2 linked regions of the Candidatus Thiodictyon syntrophicum genome follow. The protein of the gene in region 1 binds, or shares a complex with, the protein of each later gene. Links are inferred from orthologs where the notes say so. Each region holds a gene or a part of one and is shown in the gene's direction. Other genes may lie near its edges. The genes, in order: eno and THSYN_RS37040.

Region 1 (4,315 bases):
CGCTCCTTGGCGGTGATGCGCGCCACCGGCTGCCCGGTGGTCTTCGATGCCACCCATTCGGTGCAGTTGCCGGGGGGGCAGGGGGACCGCTCGGGCGGGCAGCGCGAGTTCGTCCCGGTGCTGGCGCGCGCGGCGGTGGCCGCGGGAGTGGCCGGCGTCTTCATGGAGACGCACCCGCGCCCGGATCAGGCCATGAGCGACGGCCCCAACGCCTGGCCCTTGGGCCAGATGCGTGACCTGCTCGCCACCCTGGTCGCGATCGACCGACTGGTCAAGTCCGCTCCTTTCGCCGAAGATGCGATTACATGATAATAAATGGTCAGGATTGACAGGATTTCGCAGGCCTTTCCGATCCTGGGTCCTGCCCAGTAATCCTAAAATCCACAGATGAACACAGATGAACACAAATTTTCTTTGAATTGTCATGCGCTTATCGCTGATGTCACAATCACCGGCAAGGTGAGCCCCCGGCCAAGCGTAAGTCAATGAATCATCTGTGATAATCTGTGTTCATCTGTGGATAACTGCTCTTTCTAGGGTCATCATCCTGTAAAGCTTGAAAAATTCTGTTAATCCTATCTAATTTCCAGCCTGTGAAGGTGCCCTCCGCTGCGCTGACGATGTTCCCGATTCGTTACCCTTGTTAACCTTATAACTGACCAAGAGAGAGCCACCATGTCCGAAATCGTCGATGTCCGTGCCCGTGAAGTCCTGGATTCCCGCGGCAACCCCACCGTGGAGGCCGACGTCATCACCGCCGACGGCGCCATCGGCCGCGCCATCGTCCCCTCCGGGGCCTCCACCGGCTCGCGCGAGGCGCTGGAGATGCGCGACGGTGACAAGGGCCGCTACGGCGGCAAGGGCGTGCTTAAGGCCGTCGGGCGCATCGAGGGCGAGATCAAGGACGCCGTGGTCGGCATGGAGGTGACCGAGCAGGGCGCGATCGACCGCACCATGATCGAACTGGACGGCACCGAGAATAAGTCCCGGCTCGGCGCCAATGCGCTCCTGGGGGTCTCGCTCGCCGCCGCCCATGCCGCCGCCCAAGAGCGCGCCCTGCCGCTCTATCGCTCGCTCAGCGCCGGCCCCTACCGGCTGCCGGTGCCGATGATGAACATCATCAACGGCGGTCAGCACGCCGACAACAGCGTCGACTTCCAGGAGTTCATGATCCTGCCGGTGGGCGCCCCGAGCATCCGCGAGGCGGTGCGTTACGGTGCCGAGGTCTTCCATGCCCTGAAATCGGTGCTCAAGGCCCGCGGGCTCGCCACCTCCGTCGGCGACGAGGGCGGCTTCGCCCCCGACCTGCCCTCAAATGTGGCCGCGGTGGAGGCGATCCTGGAGGCGATCGGCAAGACCGGCTTCACGGCGGGCAAGGACATCTGGATCGGCCTGGACGTGGCCGCCTCCGAGTTCTACAAGGACGGCGTCTACGACCTGGAAGGCGAGGGCGTCAAGCTCGACTCCGACGGCGTGATCGCCATGCTGGAGGGCTGGGTCAACCAGTACCCCATCCTGACCATCGAGGACGGCCTGGCCGAGGGCGATTGGGACGGCTGGAAGCGCCTGACCGAGCGGCTCGGGGACCGCATTCAGATCGTCGGTGACGACCTCTTCGTCACCAACACCAAGATCCTGAAGCAAGGCATCGACCGCGGTATCGCCAACTCCATCCTGATCAAGGTCAACCAGATCGGCACCCTGACCGAGACCATGGAGGCGATCGCCATGGCCCATGCCGCCGGCTACACCGCGGTGGTCTCCCACCGCTCCGGCGAGACCGAGGACACGACCATTGCCGATCTGGTGGTCGCCACCGCCGCCGGTCAGATCAAGACCGGCTCCCTGTCGCGCTCCGACCGCGTCGCCAAGTACAACCAGTTGATGCGCATTGAGGACCAGTTGGGCGACGAGGCCGTCTATGCCGGCCGCAATGCCTTCCGCTGGCTCTGAGGCCGACGCACCGCCGGCCGGTACCCTCCGGTCGGCGGTCAGTGCCCTGCCGCTCCCGTCCATGCGCCTGCTGATCCTCGTACTGATCGTGCTGCTCGCGGCACTCCAATACCGGCTCTGGGTCGGACCGGGGAGCCGTGCGGACCTGCACGGGCTGAATCTGGAGATCGTCGCCCAGAAGGCCGAGCTTGAGCGGCTGCGCACCCGCAACCAGGAACTCCAGGCGGAGGTCGAGGACCTGCGCTCCGGTGAGGCCGCCCTAGAGGAGCGGGCGCGCGACGAACTGGGCATGATCAAGGGCGGTGAGGCCTTCATCCAGGTCATCGAGCGCTCCCCGCTCCCCGCGGTCCCGGCCCCGCCCGATACCGAGCCTGCGACACCGGCACCACGCCACAAGAAAAGCAGTCCGGCCGGACCGAAGAAAGAGCCGCCAGCCCGCGAAGAACGCCAATGAACACGAATGACTGATCAGCGTTTCTGGGCCGTGCTCCCGGCGGCCGGTGTCGGCCGCCGTCTGGGTGCCGCCATCCCCAAACAATACCTGGACCTGGCCGGTCGCCCGGTCATCGACTGGACCCTGGCCCCCTTCATTGAGGACGCGCGCATCAGTGGCGTCTGGGTCGCCCTGGGCGCGGAGGACGGCTTCTGGCCCGCGACCGCCTATGCCGATCACCCCAAGGTGCGGCGGGTGGCGGGCGGCGCCGAGCGCTGTCACTCCGTGATGAACGCCCTGGAGGCCCTGGCCGCGGAGGCCGATCCGGCCGACTGGGTGCTGGTCCACGACGCCGCCCGTCCCTGTCTGCGCCGGGCCGATCTCGACCGGCTGATCACCGAACTGGCCGCCGACCCGGTGGGCGGCATCCTCGCCGTGCCGGTGCGCGACACCATGAAGGGCGCCGATGCCGCCGGGCGCATCCGCTGTACCCTGGACCGTACGACCCTGTGGCACGCCTACACCCCCCAGATGTTCCGCCTGGGCGCCCTGCGCGCGGCGCTGCAGGACGCCATCGCGGCCGGGGATCTCGTGACCGATGACGCCGGCGCCATGGAGCGCATGGGGCTCGCCCCGCGCCTCATCGAGGGACATGCGGACAATCTCAAGATCACCAGGGCCGAGGACCTTCCGCTCGCCCGCTTCTATCTCGACACACAGGCATCCTCATGCTGATCGGCCAGGGTTTCGACGTCCACCGCTTCGCCCCCGGGCGCCCCCTGATCCTGTGCGGGGTAACGGTCCCCCACGACCAGGGACTGGTCGCCCACTCCGACGGCGATGTCGCCATCCATGCACTGTGCGACGCCCTGCTGGGGGCCGCGGGCCTGGGCGACATCGGTCACCACTTCCCCGACACCGATGCCGCCTACGCCGGGATCGACAGCCGCATCCTGCTGCGCCGTGTCCTGGAGAGCCTGACCGGGCTCGGGCTCAAGGTCCACAACGCCGATGTGACCATCGTCGCCGAGCGCCCCAAGATGGCCCCCCATATCGCCGCCATGCGCGCCCTGCTCGCCGCGGATCTGCGCTGTGACCCGGCGCGCGTCAACGTCAAGGCCACCACCACCGAGCGGCTGGGGTTCACCGGGCGCGGGGAGGGGATTGCAGCCTGCGCCGTGGTTCTGTTGGAGGAAGGAAGGCCGAAAGATGATTAGCCGCAAATGAACGCAAACAAACGCAAATGAAGAGATGACGCACCCGACTGGACCGACCTGGAGCCCCTTCCACGCCCTCCCGCGCGCCCACGGCGCCCCCCTGGGCACCGGCCGCCTGCGGGTCGAACCCGCAGACTTTGAAGTCGAGGAGGTCTTGGGCTTCCCGCCGGACGGTGACGGCGACCACCTCCTGCTCTGGGTGCGCAAGACCGACCAGAACACCGAATGGGTCGCTGGCCGACTCGCCGCGACCGCTGGGGTCGACCCGAAGGATTTGGGCTACGCCGGGCTCAAGGACCGCCGCGCCGTCACCAGCCAGTGGTTCTCCCTGCCGCGCCCGCGCGAGCGCGAACCCGACTGGTCCGCCCTGGCCGTCGAGGGCATCGAGGTCCTGGCGGTCCACCCCCACCGCCGCAAACTGCGCCGCGGCGCCCTGGCCGGCAACCGCTTCCGTATCCGGGTGCGCAACTGGGCGCCTGACCCGGACCGACTCGCCGAGCGGATCACCGCCATCCGCACCCTGGGCGTCCCCAACTACTTCGGCGAACAGCGTTTCGGCCGCAACGGCGCCAACCTGGCCCGCGCCGACGCCCTCTTTCACGGCGCCATCCGCCGCCCCTCGCGCCACCAGCAGGGCCTCTGGCTCTCCGCCGCCCGCTCCCAGGTCTTCAACCAGGTCCTGGCCGCACGCCTGACCCGCGGCGACTGGGAC
Region 2 (11,957 bases), 510 kb from region 1 along the record:
CTCGGCGAAGAGACAGAACAGGCACTGTACCAGGAAATGGGCCACGCGCTGCCAATCCTCGCCCCGCTTGCGCATGGTCTCGGCGAGGTTGGCGAACTTGGTCGCGGCCTCCTTGGTGATGGCTTGGCACGACTTGGTGGGCTTGAGTTTCTCGGGGTCGGTGAAGACCCAGCGCAGAATCTCGCGCTGCGCGGGGTCGCTCAGGTCATGGATGCGGATTTCGCGGGGTTCGTCGGGGTAGCCGGTAAAGGCGGTATGGATGATGATCCGCTCGCGGTCGGCGACGACCAGCAGCGGCGGGCTCTCCAGATTCAGGGCATAGTCCGTGAGCTGCTTGAGCGCGCCGTTCAGGTCACGGCCGGGCTTCTTGTTTTCCCAGCCGAAACACCCCCGCCGCCAGACATCCGCCCAGCCCTCGCCCCCGCCGGATTTCCTGGCGCCGCGCTCGAAGCAGTAGTTGTCGGCATCCCGGGGCTTGGGGACACCGAGCAGGTCGCACAGGTCGCTGAACCACTGTTGGGCGCCGGCCCGTTCGGTCAGCGGGTTGTCCTTCCAGGCGGCGATGAACTCGTCGGGTGTCACTGGGTCCTGTCTCCTGCATTGCGCCGCCAAGGCTGAAGCCTTGGACTCCAGGCCGCTACGGGCTCAGCGCGGGGTGCCGCCGCCGAGCATCGTAAAGACCTGGAGGAAGCCGTTGGCGACGCTGGCGCCCAAGCGGTCGGCGAAGCTCTCGAACAGGTCCTTCTTCTTCGTATAGTTGACCAGGGTCTCGGCGCCGATCACTTCGCGGGCGACTGAGCTTGCACTGCCCAAGCCGTCCACCAGGCCCAGGGTGAGCGCCTGGTCACCGTTCCAGAAGAGGCCACTGAAGAGTTCGTCGCCGCCCTTGAGGCGGTCGCCGCGGCCGGTCTTGACCGCGGTGATGAATTGCTGGTGCAGTTGGTCGAGTACCGTTTGGATGAATTGGCGCTGGGCCTCGGGGAGCGGTGAGAAGGGGTCGAGGATGCCCTTGTTGGCGCCGGACGCCAGCAGGCGCCGTTCGACGCCTAAGTCCTTCATGGCATCAACGAAACCGAAGGCGTCGATACGCACGCCGATGGAGCCGACCAGGCTCGCCTTGTCGGCGTAGATCTTGTCGGCGGCGACCGCGACGTAATAGGCGCCGGAGGCGCAGATATCCACGGCCACGGCATAGACGGGCAGGTCATGGCCCTTGTCCTTTTTGTATTTCTCCTTGAGCCGGCGGACCTCGTCATTGATATAGCCGGATTGGACCGGGCTGCCGCCGGGGCTGTTGATACGCAGGATGACGCCCTTGACGCGCGGTGCCTCGAAGGCGTCGCGCAGGGCCGAGATCACCCGGTCGGCGCTCGCCTCGCTGTCGGCTGAGATGACCCCCTTCACCTGGACCAGCGCGGTATGGTCCTGGCCGGCCTTGAGCCCCTCCCAGGCGCTGCGCGACAGGGCCACCGCCAGGATGCCGACGAGATAGAGCAGGATCAGGAGCTTGAAGATGTTCCCCCAGCGCCGGCCGCGACGCTGGTCCCCCAGGTATTCCAGGGCCACGCGGTTGATCAGGGCGCGTTCCCAGTCCGGGTCGCCGGGGGCGGGCATGGGCTCGGTGCGACGCTGCCAGAATTTCCAGTTCATCATTCTTTCTCGGGTGAAGGGTGCTACGGCGTTATGTCACGCCCTTTCAGGGCTAAGCCGATTAAACGACACGATCCCAGGGCGTTGCCCTGGGCTGGTATGTTCGACCCCGTTGGGGCCGGTACGTGATACATGTAAGATGCGACAGGATGCCGGGCCTCCCGCCTGACGCAGTCGATCCAGGGCCTTTGGTCCGCACAGCGGACCCTACGGGCCGCGACCAACCGGAGGGTCCGCTATGCGAACTGAGCGCCGCCCTAACCTTGGGAACTGCCCAAGCAACCGCATCCCGGCCATCTGCCGCAGCCAGTCCGGCAATCGCGGCGAGCCCGTAGGGTCCGCTGTGCGGACCGAGCGCCGCTGTAGCCTTGGGAACTGCTCAAGCAACCGCAGCCCCGTCCGTCTGCCGCAGCCAGTCCGGGATGGCGGCGAGCGAGTTCAAACAGGCCAGGGGGCGCAGGGCGCGCAGCCGCTCGGGTGCGTGGACCCCGTAACAGACGGCCAGGGCGCCGGCGCCGGCATTCGCGGCCATCTGCAGGTCGTATTCGGTGTCGCCGATCATCAGGGTGCAGGCGGGCGCGACGCCCAACTCGTCCATGATCTCCAGCAACATTTGGGGGTGCGGCTTGGAAAAGCTCTCGTCGGCACAGCGGGTGGCCTGAAAATGCCCGGCAAGCCCGGTCTCGGCCAGGGACAGGTCGAGCCCCCGGCGGCTCTTGCCGGTGGCCACCGCGAGCAGATAGCCCGCGGCGCCCAGCCGCTCCAGGGTCTCCAGTGCGCCCGGAAAGAGCGCCGCGGGGGTGGTATTGTCCACCAGGAAGTGCCGCCGGTAGTGGTGGGCGACCCGCTGTCGCTGCGCCGCATCGGCGGCGGGCCACAGGCGCGCCATGGCCTCGTCCAGCCCGAGACCAATGATGTCGGCGGCGGCCTCCCGGCTGGGCCTGGGTTGGCCGACCTCGAGGAAGGCGGCCTGGAGGCAGTCGACGATGCGTGCCTGCGAGTCCATCAGGGTGCCGTCCCAGTCGAAGACGATGAGTGAAAAGCTCATCCCGGCCCGCCCCCGCCCGACTCCGCACCGGGGTCGCCCGCCGCCAGGCGCGCCAAGACCTGTTCCAACTCGGCCGGCAGCGGCGACTCCACCCGCAGCGGCGCGTCCATGTACTCGGCGCGCACGCCAAGCGCGCTGGCGTGCAGGAACAGCCGGCCGAGCCCCAGGGCCTTGAGGCGCCGATTGGCCTCGAAGTCGCCGTATTTGGGGTCCCCCGCGAGCGGGGTCCCCAGGTGGGCGGCATGGACGCGGATCTGGTGGGTGCGCCCGGTGATCAGGCGCGCCTCGACCAGGGTCGCCCACCCCGCAGCACCGTCGACCCCGGCCAGCGGCAATCGGCGCAGGCGGCGAAATTGCGTCCGCGCCTCCTTGCCGGCGACGCGGTCCACCTTGACCACCCGCTCGCCGCCCTGGTCGAGGTTCTTGGTCAGGGGGGCGTCCACCGTGACCTCCGCGTCCGACAGGTCGCCCAGGATCAGGGCCAGATAGCGCTTGTCCATGGCGCCGGCGCGGATCAGCCGGTGCAGTTCGCGCAACGTGCTGCGGCGCTTGCTGATCGCCAGACACCCGGAGGTGTCGCGGTCCAGCCGGTGCACCAGTTCCAGTTCGGCCCCGGGGCGCAGTTGCCGCAGTGACTCGATCAGCCCATAGGACAGGCCGCTGCCGCCGTGCACGGCGAGCCCGGAGGGCTTGTCGATCACCAGCAGGCGCTCGTCCTCGAACAGGATGGCCGCGGCGAGGCGGTCCAATTGGCTGTCCGGGGCCCGCACCGGGGCCTCGGGCGTGGGGGTGCGCAGGGGCGGAATCCGCACCAGGTCGCCGGTCTTGAGCCGGTAGTCGGCTTGTATCCGGCCCTTGTTGACACGGACCTCGCCGCGGCGCAGAACCCGGTAGAGGTGGCTGCGCGGGACGCCCTTCAAGTGTCGCAGCAGGAAGTTGTCGATGCGCTGACCCGCCGACTCCGGGTCGACGCAGACCACGACTACGGCGGGGACGCGCTCGAGGAGGGTCGGCGGGGGCGCGGCGGCCGGGGCCTTGACCGGCGCTGGACGACGCGCGGCAGCCCCCTTGGCCGGGCCGGGATCGGGCTCTTTGCGCGAGCCGGGACCCGAGCGGGGATAGAAACGGGACTGACGTGGGTTCAACGGGTTCGCACCCGATCCCGCGGCTTCATTGCTGGCATAAGGATTCACTGTTAGTATTCGGCGCTTGCGCTGGCGAGCGAAAGACTCAAGAACGTTTTCGTCGGCGGTGCGCGCAGCCCTGAGGCCCCGTGCGCGCCGCGTCGGCGCCGGTCGCCGGACGAGCCCGGCGGGCCAAGGTTTAAAGAAAGGTTCGAGATGGCGGTTCGATAGGCCGGCTCCCAATGGGCCGGTGTCGGTGCAGTCCGCGGGTCGACGTGGATTCTACACCCTGGCCGCCCGGCGCGCCCCGCGGCGCAAGGCACGCGCATGGTCGACCCCCAGACACCGCTTTAACGGCGGGACGCCGCCCAGACCGGGGGCGCCCCAAATAAACGCGGTCACGCCTCGAGGCGCGACCCTAACACTTAGAAATCGGACGCGCATGTCCTGCCCCGGTGCGGCCCGCGATCATCGCGGCCCGCCGGCGAGACACCGGACCCCGGCCGCGCGCCGCCGCCCTTGCGGCGGCGCCGCCCGGCCCCGCGGCGGCTGACGGCCGCCGCGTGCCGCCGGGGCTGGCCATCGGCGGGACCTGCGCCCGGAATAAGAAAAGGAACAAGATGAAAAGAATGCTGATCAACGCGACTCAGCCGGAAGAGTTGCGCGTGGCGACCGTCGATGGTCAAATCCTCTATAACCTCGATATCGAATCCCCCGGCCGCGAACAGAAAAAGGCCAACATTTACAAAGGCACCATTACCCGTGTCGAGCCGAGCCTGGAGGCCGCCTTCGTCGACTACGGCGCCGACCGCCACGGCTTCCTGCCGCTGAAAGAAATCTCCCGCATCTATTTCGAGCCCGACACCGCCAAGCCCGGAACCCGCATCAATATCAAGGAGGTGGTGCGCGAGGGCCGCGAGGTGGTGGTGCAGATCGACAAGGAGGAGCGCGGCAGCAAGGGCGCGGCGCTCACCACCTTCGTCTCGCTCGCCGGCCGCTATCTGGTACTGATGCCCAACAACCCGCGCGCCGGCGGGGTGTCGCGCCGCATTGAGGGCCAGGACCGCAGCGAACTGCGCGATGTCATGAGCCAGCTCGCCATCCCCGACGACATGGGGCTCATCGTGCGCACCGCCGGTGTGGGCAAGAACACCGAAGAACTCCAGTGGGATCTGGACTACCTGCTCCAGCTCTGGCGCGCGATCGAGTCGTCCGCTGCCGGGCGCCGCGCGCCCTTCCTGATCTATCAGGAGAGCGACGTCATCATCCGCTCCATCCGTGACTACCTGCGGGTGGACATCGGCGAGATCGTGATCGACGACCGGGCCGTCTATGACCGGGCCGAGGCCTTCATGCGCCAGGTGATGCCGGGCAACCTGAAGAAGCTGCGGATCTACCAGGACGAGGTGCCGCTCTTCACCCGCTACCAGATCGAGAGCCAGATCGAGACCGCCTTCCAGCGCGAGGTGCGCCTGCCCTCCGGCGGCTCCATCGTCATCGATCACGGCGAGGCCCTGACCGCCATCGACATCAACTCCTCGCGCGCCACCAAGGGCGCGGATATCGAAGAGACGGCGCTCAACACCAACCTGGAGGCCGCCGACGAGATCGCCCGCCAGTTGCGCCTGCGCGACTTGGGCGGGCTCTTCGTCATCGACTTCATCGATATGACCCCGCCCAAGAACCAGCGCGCGGTGGAAGACCGGCTGCGCGATGCCTTGAAGCACGACCGCGCCCGCGTCCAGGTGGCACGCATCTCCCGCTTCGGGCTGCTGGAAATGTCGCGCCAGCGCCTGCGGCCGTCGCTGGGTGACTCCACCACCAGCGAGTGCCCGCGCTGCCATGGGCAGGGCAAGATCCGCGGCGTCGAGTCGCTCGCGCTGTCCATCCTGCGCATCATCGAAGAGGAGGCGATGAAGGACAGCTCGGAGCGCATCATCGCCCACCTGCCGGTCAGCGTGGCCACCTTCCTGCTCAACGAAAAGCGCCGCGCCATCCTGGAGCTCGAGGCGCGTCAGGAGGTCCAGGTCCTGTTGCTGCCCAACAAGCACATCGAGACCCCGGACTATCAGATCGAGCGCCAGCGCAGCCAGGACCTGACCAAGCAACCCGACGAGCGGCCCAGCTACGAGCTGGCCGTCCTGCCCCAGTCGGTCGGCGGCACCCACGCGCGGGCGAGCGAGTCGACCCGCAGCGAAGAGCCGACGGTCAAGGCCATCACCCCGACCTCCCCCATGCCCACGCGGGAACCGGCGCCCGAGCCGGAGCGGCCCGATAACGCCTGGACCGCCCGCGCCCCCGAGCGCGAGCCCGCGCGCTATGCCGATCCCCAGGACCCCCAGACCCAGGATCGACCGGCCGCGGAAAACCTGCTCAAGCGCATCTGGACCGGGCTCTTCGCCCCCCGCGTAGAACCCATCGCGCAGCCGCCCATTCGTCCGATCGACACCGAGGAGCGGGCCAACCGGACCGAGCGCCCGCCGCAGGGCGGCCAGCGCCGGCCCGACCAGGGTCAGCGCCCGCGCGGCGAAGAGGGCCGACGCGAGGGGCGGCGTGACGAAGGTCGTGACCAGCGCCCGGGGGCGGCGGCACCCGCCCAGGGTCGCGGCGAGCCGGAGCGCCCGCGTACCGGCGGTCGCGGGGCCGAGCGCCAAGGCGTGCGGCCGGGCGAGCGGCAGACTGAGCGGCCCACCGAGCGCGGAGCCGAGCGCCCGGGTGACAAGCCCGCCGATCGGACCACGGGTCGGACCCCGGATCGGATCGCGGAACGGCCCGAAGACCAAGCGGCCGACCGGGGCGCCGAGCGCAACAGCGGCCGCGAGGCCCAGCGCGCCCAGCCGCGGCCGGACGGCGCGCGGCCCGAGACCGGGGAGCAACCGCGTGAGCGCCGTGAGGGCGAGCCGCGCAGCCGCCGCGGCGGTCGCGGTCGCGGGCGGCGTGACGAGCCGGGGGTCGGCGATGAGGCCCGCGCCGCCGGTGGTCAGCGGGAAGCTGCCCCTGAGCCTGGTCGGGAGCCCAACCGGGAGCCGACCGGCGCAACCCCACGGGAGGCCCGGTCCCCCGGCCAGGCGCCGCGGGGGCACCAGACCCGCGAGCGCACCCCGGCGGGTCCGCCCGCAGCCGACCAGGACGCGGCGCGGGAGCGGCCCTGGACCGACCAGGCACGCCACACCGCCGCGGGCGAATCCGCCCCGGACGCGGTGAACCCTGGCGCACAGCCCCCGGTCGAGACCCTGGTCGCGGTCAGTGCGCTCGCCTTGACCGAGGTCGCCGACCAGTCCGCGCCCGGCGACCAGGCACTGCGGACGCCGGCCCTGGACGCGGCACCCGTCGCCCCGACCCCGGCCACCGCCCCGGTCGGCGACGACACAGTCGGCGCCTTCGAGGCCCCCGCCGCGCCCCCGCACTGGGACCGGGACGCGGCCACGGCCGAGCGCTCCGCACACCAGCACGCCGCCACCACGGCCCCCGACCCCTGGGCCCGGACCGCCATCCCCACCGCCCCGGAGGAGGACCACTGGGACGACGACGACTACGACACCTACCCGGTCTATCCCACGGCGGCGGCCACTGACGCGGTCCCGGCCGGTGCGGCCGGGCCGCACCTCACCGCCGACCAGGGCGCGGAGTTGGAGGGCGACGAGGACGAGTCCGACACCGACCCGGGCGATGGGGACGACCCCGCCGAGGGCACCGACGCGGCCGTCCAGGACCCGGCCGGCCGCCCCCGGCCCCGGCGTCGCCGCGGCGGCCGCAATCGGCGGCGTCCCGGCGCCGAGGCCGCCCGCGCCGCGGCGACCGACGATGCCACTGACGAGACGACGCCGGCCAGCGCCGAGAGCGCCGACGAACCGCGGAACGACCTCGGCCCACGACCAGGTGCCCCGGACGCGGCACCCCAAGGCCCGGTCGTGCCGCCGCAGAGCGCTTTGACCCCGCCCGCACCAGGCGGCGAGTCCCAGCGCGCGCCGGATGGCGACCAGCCCGGCGAATTCGTCGCTGTAACCCAGCCGGCCTTGGGCGCGGTCGCGGCCACGGACGCAGGGGCCCCGTCATCGGCCAGCGACATGGATGCCGGACAAGCCCCGGCGCCGGTCGCCGAAACGACGCCCGAGGCAGTGCCGCCCCCAGTCGCCGCAGCGCCGGCCGAGCCTACACCGGTCGCCGAAATGCCGGCCGATCAGGCGCCGCCCCTGACCCCGACCCCGGCCGCGGCCCCGGCCGACCATGCGCCAGCCCTGACCCCGGTCGCCGAAGCGCCTGCGGAATTGACACCGCCCCCGGTCGCCGAAGCACCGGCCGAGCCCGCACCGCCACCGACCCCGGTCGCCGAAGCACCGGCCGAGCCCGCGCCACCCCCGCCCCCGGTCACCGCCGCGCCGGCCCCGCTCGCCGACGTACCCGCCGAGCCGGCGCCCGTCGCCGCCACGACCGCGGAGCAACTGTCGCCCCCGGCACCCGCCGCTGACGCACCTGCCGAGCAAGCACCGACTCCGGCCCGCGACGAGCACGCCGCCCTCTGACCAAAGCGGGGCTGCACCCCCGAGGGCTGAACGGGGTTAGCTGCGGGATCGCGCCGCACTGGGGTGCGGCGCTCCCAGGCCGGGCCGGACTGGAAGCGAGGCTTGACTTAATGGCAGTGCGCTGCGCGTGGGAGCCGGCAGCGCTTGACGTAACGACATTGCGCGCCAGCCTTGCTCATAACCTCCGGCCACCTCAAGGGCGACATCCGTCGCGGCCTGGGGGCCGCTCCTACGCCGTAGGAGCGGCCCCCAGGCCGCGACGGGTTGCCGCAAGGGCACTGGCCGGCGTTATGACCAAGGCCGACTCACCCGGCGCCTGGTATTCACCCTGGTCAGCAGCAAGCAAGCGCCGATCCCCAGCAGCCCCAGCGTACCGGGTAGCGGCACCACATTACAGGGATCACCGACGCCATATTGATTCACGTAGTTCGTATCCTTGGTGAGCGCGGCTTGCCAGGTAAAGGTAAAGCTGGGATTGGTGCTGATATCGACGCCGGAAAAAAAATACTGTGAGGCCCCGCCGGTATAGCAGGAACCGGTATCGGCGGCTGGTTGAGGGCCCGCGAGCCCGACGTACAATTCGGTCTGGGCTTTGACCAGCACCTGCTCCCGGTAATAGGCAAAGTTCTGAAACTGCACATTGGGCGGGAAGGGATAAAGCGCCAACTTTACGATCGCCTCTGAATTTATTTCATAAAGGTTGGTGGTCAAAAAACGACCGATATTGATGCTGGGAGCCTCAGGGTAGCTGTAGTAGCGATAAAAAACAGTATCGCTGGTAAGCTTCTGCAACGTGCACTCAGCGTCGGCGAACGACGCGATGACGTCCGTGGCGGTAAAAGGTTTGTCGAACGTAGGGGTTTGGGGCACGTCACAATCAGCGTTCGCAGGGGCCGCGAAGGCAATCGTCAGGACCGAAAGCGCCGCGAGCACTCGCACCGCGGCAAGCCATCGACCGCGCCTGAAGGGATTGAAGATCTGCATGTCTGAACCTCGCTATGGACGTTGGGGAATTAAAAGATCAAGACCGGCGCCTCCGCCGGGGCTGAGAGCGCTTAACATTCCATCATTTCAAACATCACCGAATGCCGACCCGGCCGCAAATTTGTACCGATTTCCAACGGCGGCACCGGAACGTAACTGGTCAGCGCATCACCGGTGTCAGTATCGAACAGTTTGACGACTGTTCGAGCGAATGCCACAGACGCAAACATCATCAACGATATCAAACATATCGCTTTAATGCCGCGCCGGGTTCCAGTTAAACACCGCATATGCCGAACCTGCTTACGAAAGAGACTACCCGTTGGCGGCCCTGACCCCGGCCGAGTCCGTACGGATACGTCCTCGTGACGAGACAGATTCTGTCGCGCGCCCACCCCTGCCCAGCGTCCCTTCCACACCGGCGTGGCTGAGGCTAATCCATGCCCAATGCCCCGTCAACCCATCAGGAGAAATTCCGTTCCTATTGCGAACACTACCCTGAAAATGCGCGATTCCAAACACGGTTCACAGTCGAGACTCGCAGCGACGGCCAACGCACCAACTGACCACCTGCCGCCCGCCCCTCGGCGGGTATGTTCCCCTGCCCCAGCCGCTCGGCCGAAGCCCCGAAGGGCACGGTTGTCAACACCGGGCCTTGTTCCCATTGACAACGCCCGCCGCAGCGTTGATCCTTCCTCCATGAAGGCGCAAGAACTGCTGAACGAGCGATCTGCTCGCCGATTTCTGGCGTCAAGTCGACGCCCGGAGGAACTGACATGAACGCGGTCACCATTGGCATCGCCAGCCGCGACGAGACCAACGCCCGCTTTCTGCGGGCGATGGCCGGCGAGCCGCAAGGCGCCTGGAGCACCTTCGCCAGCGTCGCCGATTTGTGGCGGACCCTGACACCGAAACGCTGGGGGCTCCTGCTGGCACTGGCCGGCGCTGGACCGGTCAGTGTGCGCGAGGCCGCGCGCCGGGTCGGACGTGATGTGAAAGCGGTCCATACCGATGTGCAGATATTGCTAAACGCCGGGCTGCTGGAAAAGACCCCCGCTGGTGCGATTGACTTTCCCTTCGTGAACTTCCGTTAAGTTGTAGAAACCGTCCCCAGCGTTTAAGGTTGCCGCCTTTCGCCGTCCCGATCGGCCCTTGCGACCTCGCCCCGGCAGTCGGGGTCCGGACGGGGCGACGTCTTGACCCCCTACCCCGCTTACGGATTGCCCGACCCCATGCTCCAGGTGGCGAAGCTCGAATGTCGGCGCGGCGACCGTTTGCTGTTCTGCGCACTGGACTTTCAGATCGAGGCCGGAACCCTGCTGCATGTGCGCGGGCGCAACGGCAGCGGCAAGACGACCCTGCTGCGGACCCTCTGCGGGCTCTTTACCCAGGACGCCGGCGAGGTGTACTGGAAGGGCGAATCGATCCGGACCCTGGCGGAGGATTTCCGGAGGGATCTCTTGTATCTGGGCCATCTGAACGGCATCAAAGGGGACCTGACCGGAGTGGAGAATCTGCGCCTGGCGGCAACGCTCGACGGCGACCGGGTGGGCCGCGACGCGCTCTGGGCGGCACTGGGGCGGCTGGGGCTTGCCGGCTTCGAGGACCTGCCGACACGGATGCTGTCGCAGGGACAGAAAAAGCGGGTGGCCCTGGCGCGGCTGATCCTGAGCCGGGCGCCGCTGTGGATCCTGGACGAGCCCTTTACCGCGCTGGACCTGGACGCGGTGGACCTGCTCCAGGGCCTGATCGCCGGTCATGTGGCGGCGGGCGGACTCGCGGTGCTTACCACCCACCAGGCGGTGCCCCTGACCTCGGGTCAGGGGCGTCACCTGGATCTGGGCGCCTGAGCGCGCAAGGACTTAAGACAGATGTTCAGGGTTTTCTGGAGCGTCCTGCACCGCGATCTGCTGTTGGCCCTGCGGCGGCGTACCGACGTGCTGACCACACTCTTTTTCTTCGTGATCGTGGTGAGTCTGTTCCCGCTGGGCGTGGGGACCGAGCGGGCGGTGTTGCGGGTCCTGGGCCCGGGCGTGGTCTGGGTGGCGGCCCTGCTGGCGTCCATGCTGGCCCTGGAGCGGCTATTCGCCGCAGACTATGAGGACGGGACCCTGGAGCAACTGTTGTTGACCGATCAGCCGCTGGTGCTGCTGACCCTTGCCAAGGTCACGGCCCATTGGCTCTTGACCGGATTGCCCTTGGTGTTGATCGCGCCCCTGGTCGGGATGCAGTATCACCTGACGGACTCGAGCGTCGCCGTCATGATGCTGTCGCTGCTCCTGGGCACCCCGGTGCTGAGCCTGATCGGGGCCATCGGCGCGGCCCTGACGCTCGGGCTGCGCGGCGGCGGGATCCTCCTGGCACTTTTGATCCTGCCGCTCTACATCCCGGTGCTGGTTTACGGGGCCGGAGCCGTGACGGTCGGCGCCGTTGCGCTCGGCGAGGCCCAGCCCTATCTGACTCTGCTCGCGGCCTTCCTGGTGGCCGCACTCGCCCTGGCGCCCGTAGCTTGCGCCGCCGCCCTGCGGATCTCGATTGAATAGCACGGATATCCCGATGACAAAACCCTGGTCCAGATTCGCCGCTCCGGCTAGCTTTTATCCACTGGCGGGCCGGCTGATCCCCGTG

Evidence for each region.
Region 2: the proteins of eno (region 1) and THSYN_RS37040 are in contact, whole or in part, in a solved structure (PDB 2FYM), measured with the Escherichia coli proteins. The link is inferred for Candidatus Thiodictyon syntrophicum from one-to-one orthologs.

The regions. Positions count from the first base shown.
Region 1 is NZ_CP020370.1:4,823,067-4,827,381, reverse strand. What follows is about bases 1-2,814. They hold eno (phosphopyruvate hydratase), read left to right. Parts: upstream 1-675; coding sequence 676-1,953; downstream 1,954-2,814. Other genes in these bases: ispD (2-C-methyl-D-erythritol 4-phosphate cytidylyltransferase), read left to right, coding at 2,414-2,814; ftsB (cell division protein FtsB), read left to right, coding at 1,934-2,407; kdsA (3-deoxy-8-phosphooctulonate synthase), read left to right, coding at 1-309. Also shown: more of ispD, read left to right, coding at 2,815-3,121; ispF (2-C-methyl-D-erythritol 2,4-cyclodiphosphate synthase), read left to right, coding at 3,115-3,603; tRNA pseudouridine(13) synthase TruD, read left to right, coding at 3,638-4,315. UniProt on the Escherichia coli protein: Catalyzes the reversible conversion of 2-phosphoglycerate (2-PG) into phosphoenolpyruvate (PEP). It is essential for the degradation of carbohydrates via glycolysis.
Region 2 is NZ_CP020370.1:5,327,059-5,339,015, forward strand. What follows is about bases 4,046-8,545. They hold THSYN_RS37040 (Rne/Rng family ribonuclease), read left to right. Parts: upstream 4,046-4,442; coding sequence 4,443-8,345; downstream 8,346-8,545. Also shown: THSYN_RS22500 (class I SAM-dependent DNA methyltransferase), read right to left, coding at 1-582; THSYN_RS22505 (S49 family peptidase), read right to left, coding at 646-1,650; THSYN_RS22510 (HAD-IA family hydrolase), read right to left, coding at 2,030-2,698; THSYN_RS22515 (RluA family pseudouridine synthase), read right to left, coding at 2,695-3,678; THSYN_RS22530 (hypothetical protein), read right to left, coding at 8,634-9,329; THSYN_RS22535 (HVO_A0114 family putative DNA-binding protein), read left to right, coding at 10,106-10,423; cytochrome c biogenesis heme-transporting ATPase CcmA, read left to right, coding at 10,562-11,179; heme exporter protein CcmB, read left to right, coding at 11,201-11,872; cytochrome c biogenesis protein CcsA, read left to right, coding at 11,886-11,957. UniProt on the Escherichia coli protein: Endoribonuclease that plays a central role in RNA processing and decay. Required for the maturation of 5S and 16S rRNAs and the majority of tRNAs. Also involved in the degradation of most mRNAs.